DNA from 2 places in the Streptomyces sp. NPDC051776 genome. Region 2 is predicted to be linked to the other one. Evidence: riboswitches for the same ligand, from Rfam matches in the RefSeq annotation. Region 2 holds a riboswitch; the other holds the start of a gene.
What was found. Region 2 has a riboswitch for S-adenosylmethionine ahead of thrC (threonine synthase). Riboswitches for the same ligand answer to the same signal wherever they lie in the genome.

Region 1 (2,388 bases), on a different contig from region 2:
CGACGACGAAGGACAGGACGCCGACCCGGGGGGCGTCGTCGCCGAACAGCGACAGCACCCGCACCTCCGGCACCTCCGCCAGACCTTCCCGAACCCGCGCGACCAGCGCCTGCTCGCGTTCCACGAGGGCGTCGAAACCCGCCTCGGTCAGCGCCTTGCAGGCCGAGGCGATCGCGTAGGCGCCGATGACGTTGGGCGAACCGGCCTCGTGCCGCGCCGCCGTCGTGTGCCACTCCACGTCGACGCCACCGTCCGAGCGGCGGGCGACCGTACGGCTCGCGCCACCACCCGCGAGGTACGGCTCGGCCTCCCGCAGCCAGTCGGCCCGCCCGGCGAGGACGCCCGAGCCGAACGGCGCGTACAGCTTGTGCCCGGAGAAGGCCACCCAGTCCACGTCCGACTCCGCGATGTCCACGGGGTGGTGGGGGGCGAGCTGGGCGGCGTCGAGCACGATGCGCGCGCCATGGGCGTGAGCGGCGGCGGTCAACTCCCGTACGGGCCACAGCTCGCCGGTGACGTTCGACGCACCCGTCACGCACACCAGCGCCGGGCCATGCGGCTCCCTGGCCGCGAGGGCCCGCTCCAGCGTCTCGACGGCCTGCCGGGGCGTGCGCGGCGCGTCGAGGACGGAGACCTCGTCACCCGAGGCCTGCTGCCAGGGGAGCAGGGACGCGTGGTGCTCGGTTTCGAAGACGAACACCTGCGTGCCCTGCGGGAGCACGGATGCCAGCAGGTTGAGCGAGTCGGTGGTGGAGCGGGTGAAGACCACCTGGTCGTCCGCCCGGCAGCCGAGGAACTCGGCGACGGCGGCACGGCTGTTCTCGAAGAGGTCGGTGGACAGCTGCGACAGATAGCCGGCGCCGCGATGGACGCTGCCGTAGTACGGGGCGTAGGCGGCGACGTCGTCCCACACCCGCTGCAGTGCGGGTGCGCTGGCCGCGTAATCCAGGGCGGCGTAGCTGACTTCGCCGCCGGTGACGAGCGGCACCAGGACGTCCCGTCCGAGCACGGGCAGCGGGGCACCCACGGTGGGCGCGGGACAGCAGGCCTCGGAGGCGGGGTCATCGGCGGCAACGGCGGTAGGGGTGGCGGCAGCAGGGCGCACGGACATGGCGGAATCTCCCGGTGGAAAAGGTGAAAGGCTTCAAGGACGCACGCGTCGGGCAGAACAGGCGCCGGCGTACGGAATGCGCCTCGACGCGCGGACGATCACCGCACGGAGGCAGAGAGAACGGGCCGCAGCCCTCGTGCCGGCCCCTCCAGGGTTTGCCCGCTCGCCGTCCTGGTACGGCCGTCTGCTGCGTGGCCGGATCAGCCGAGTAGGCGCAACCACGAGGCAGATCCGGCGCCTTGCATCCGACCGCACCAGGACGCCTCGCTACCGGGCAGACCTTGGCGGGGGCGGCACTAGCGCATTCGCTGATTCACGGAAGATCTCCCTCGACAACCCAGGATCCCTGGCGAGGGATCCGCGCTTGCCGCAGACCTCGCTGCCTGCGGCCCGGTCATCACCCGGGGCACCCCGCCACGGAAGGAGGGTTGCCGGACAGCGGGCCGGGGCCTGTGTCGCTGTCACTCGTGACCTGCCGAGCATCATGCCACAGGGACGCGATCGCGCAGGCCGCTGTCCGATACGTGGACAGCGGCCCGCGTCGCCAGCCTGTGACGTCGGCTTGCATCACACCATTCGCGGAGCCGAACTGCCCCGCGCCGCTCAGCCGTTGGTGGCCCCGACCCAGCGCTCCAGCGTCCGCCGCGCCGCACCGGAGTCGATGGACTCGGCGGCCCGCCCCATCGCGTCCGCGATCTGGTCGTTGAGCGGCGCGTCCTGCGGATGCAGGGCGACCAGCGCCGCGGCCGAGTTGAGCAGCACCGCGTCCCGTACGGGCCCGGTCTCGCCCGCCAGCAGCCGCCTGGCGACATCGGCGTTGTACGAGGCGTCGGCGCCGCGCAGAGCCTCCACGGGCACCAGGTCGATCCCGATGTCGCGGGGGTCGAAGGTCTCCTGCCGGACGATCCCGTCCCGGACCACCCACACCTGTGACGTGGCGGTGGTGGTCAGCTCGTCCAGCCCGTCGTCGCCGCGGAAGACGAGCGCCGACGAGCCGCGTTCGGCCAGGACGCCCGCCACGATGGGCGCCATGCGCTGGTCGGCCACTCCGGTGGCCTGCGCACGGACCTTGGCCGGATTGGTCAGCGGACCGAGGAAGTTGAACGTCGTGGCGATCCCCAGTTCGCGCCGCGCGGGGGCCACATGGCGCAGCGCGGGGTGAAACTTCACCGCGAAGCAGAAGGTGATCCCGGCCTCGCCTGCGACCTCGACCACGCGCTGCGGCGACAGATCGAGGTTGACGCCCAGCTTCTCCAGGACGTCGGAGGCCCCGCTCG
Region 2 (2,388 bases):
GCGGCGCGGAACGCGTCCAGGCTCGGCCGGATGGTCGCCGTGGGACCCGCGGTCGGAGCGACGGCGTCCAGGGTCTTCAGCCCGTCGCCGGTGTTGAGCACGACCGTCTCACCGGCCGGGTCGAGCTGCCCGGTCTCGACCAGCTTGCGCAGCACGCCGACGGTCACGCCGCCCGCGGTCTCCGCGAAGATGCCCTCGGTCCGGGCCAGCAGCTTGATGGCATCGACGACCTGCTCATCGGTGACGTCCTCGACCGCACCGCCCGTACGGCGGCAGATGTCGAGCACGTACGGTCCGTCGGCCGGGTTGCCGATGGCGAGCGACTTGGCGATGGTGTCCGGCTTGACGGGCCGTACGACGTCGTGGCCGTCCTTGAACGCCCGCGACACCGGGGAGCAGCCCTCCGCCTGGGCACCGAAGATCTTGTACGGCTTGTCCTCGACGAGCCCGAGCTCGATCAGCTCCTTCAGCCCCTTGTCGATCTTCGTGAGCTGGGAGCCCGAGGCGATCGGGATCACGATGTTGTCCGGGATGCGCCAGCCGAGTTGCTCCGCGATCTCGTACGCCAGGGTCTTCGACCCCTCGCCGTAGTACGGGCGCAGATTGACGTTGACGAAGCCCCAGCCCTCGCCGGCAGGGTCGCCGATCAGCTCGCTGCAGAATCGGTTCACGTCGTCGTACGTGCCCTCGATGCCGACCAGTTCACCGCCGTAGACCGCGGCCATGACGACCTTGCCCGCCTCCAGGTCGTGCGGGATGAACACACAGGAGCGGAAGCCGGCGCGGGCGGCCGCGGCGCCGACCGCGCCCGCGAGGTTGCCCGTGGAGGAGCAGGACAAGGTGGTGAAGCCGAAGGCCCGCGCGGCCTCGACGGCGATGGCGACGACGCGGTCCTTGAACGAGTGGGTCGGGTTCCCGGAGTCGTCCTTGACGTGCAGGCCACCGCTGACGCCCAGCTCACGGGCGAGGTTGTCGGCCTGCACGAGCTTGGTGAGACCGGGGTTCAGGTTCGGCTTGCCCGCCACGTCCTCGGGGACGGGCAGCAGTGGGGCGTACCGCCAGAGGTTGCCGGGCCCGGCCTCGATGCGCTTCCGCAGGCCCTCGGGGTCACCGCTCGGCAGGTCGTACGCCACCTCGAGCGGCCCGAAACACGCCTGGCACGCGAAGATCGGGCCGAGCGGGAAGCGTTCGCCGCACTCACGGCAGGACAACGCGGCGGCGGGTCCGAGCGAGACGGAGTCGGTGCTGCTTGCAACGGTTTGCACAGCCATGGAGGCGAGGCCCTTTCTCCTCATCTTCCCCGTGGCGGACTTCGCCACGAGACGGAATTGGCACCTTCCCGAGCCGGGAGCCTCGCCGCGGGATGCACGAGACCGACTGGAGGGTTGCCGGGGCTTCAACGGGCCGTTCCCTCTGCCCCTCTGGATGAGCGGTGTGGCTCCGGGCGGCAGCCCGGGCATTTGTCTGCGCCCACCCCGACATGAAGTGGACACGTGCGTTGTTCAAGACTGTAACGGACGGGGCGGACGGTTGAGATAGTCGTCCGAACCGCGAGACGGATCACGGATCCGGCCGGACACGGATCACGGATCCGACCGATCCGCGATCGATCACGCCCGGCCCGGGTCCGGGCTGGAGCATCGCACACGGGCCCGTACGGGTCCCAGGCACCCAGGGAGAGACGCAGACGTGCTGGAAGAGGTGGAGCACTGGCTGGAGCACCGCTCCTGGTCGGCCGCCGACCGTCCGCTGAGCCGGCTCCTGGCCGCCAAGCGGAACGCGGGGGCGGCGGGGACGGTCAGCGTCGTGCTCCCGGCCCTCGACGAGGAGGCCACGGTCGGTCCGATCGTCGAGACGATACGGCGCGAGCTGATGAGCGAGGCCGTACCGCTGGTCGACGAGCTGGTGGTCATCGACTCCGGCTCCACCGACCGTACGGCCGAGGTGGCCGCGGCGGCCGGGGCCTGCGTCGTGCACCGCGACACGATCCTGCCGCGGCTCCCCGCGGAACCCGGCAAGGGCGAGGTGCTGTGGCGCTCGCTGCTGGTCACGAGCGGCGAAATCGTCTGCTTCGTGGATGCGGACCTGCGCGCCTTCTCGGCGAGCTTCGTCTCCGGGATCGTCGGACCTCTGCTGACCGAACCGGACGTCCAGCTGGTCAAGGCGATGTACGACCGCCCGCTGAGCGAGGGCGGCGCGCTTGAGTCCGGGGGCAACGGAGCGGCGGCCGGGGGCGGCGCACGTGAGTCAGGGGGCAACGGAGCGGAGCAGGGCCGCCGGCTCGGTCCCGCCGAGCAGGGCGGCCGCGTCACCGAGCTGGTGGCCCGCCCCCTGCTCAACCTCCACTGGCCGCGGCTTGCGGGCTTCGTGCAACCGCTCGGCGGCGAG

Region 1: it holds a riboswitch for S-adenosylmethionine, as region 2 does, so the genes downstream of both, AB0M26_RS07845 (aminotransferase class V-fold PLP-dependent enzyme) here and thrC (threonine synthase) in region 2, are expected to answer to the same signal.

The regions. Positions count from the first base shown of each region.
Region 1 covers NZ_JBFAYQ010000006.1:141,741-144,128, forward strand. The annotation lists gene AB0M26_RS07845 (aminotransferase class V-fold PLP-dependent enzyme) at 1-1,111, opposite strand, end outside; SAM riboswitch class IV at 1,467-1,584, opposite strand; gene trpD (anthranilate phosphoribosyltransferase) at 1,715-2,388, opposite strand, start outside.
Region 2 covers NZ_JBFAYQ010000025.1:101,272-103,659, forward strand. The annotation lists gene thrC (threonine synthase) at 1-1,271, opposite strand, end outside; SAM riboswitch class I at 1,289-1,432, opposite strand; gene AB0M26_RS20155 (glucosyl-3-phosphoglycerate synthase) at 1,690-2,388, shown strand, end outside.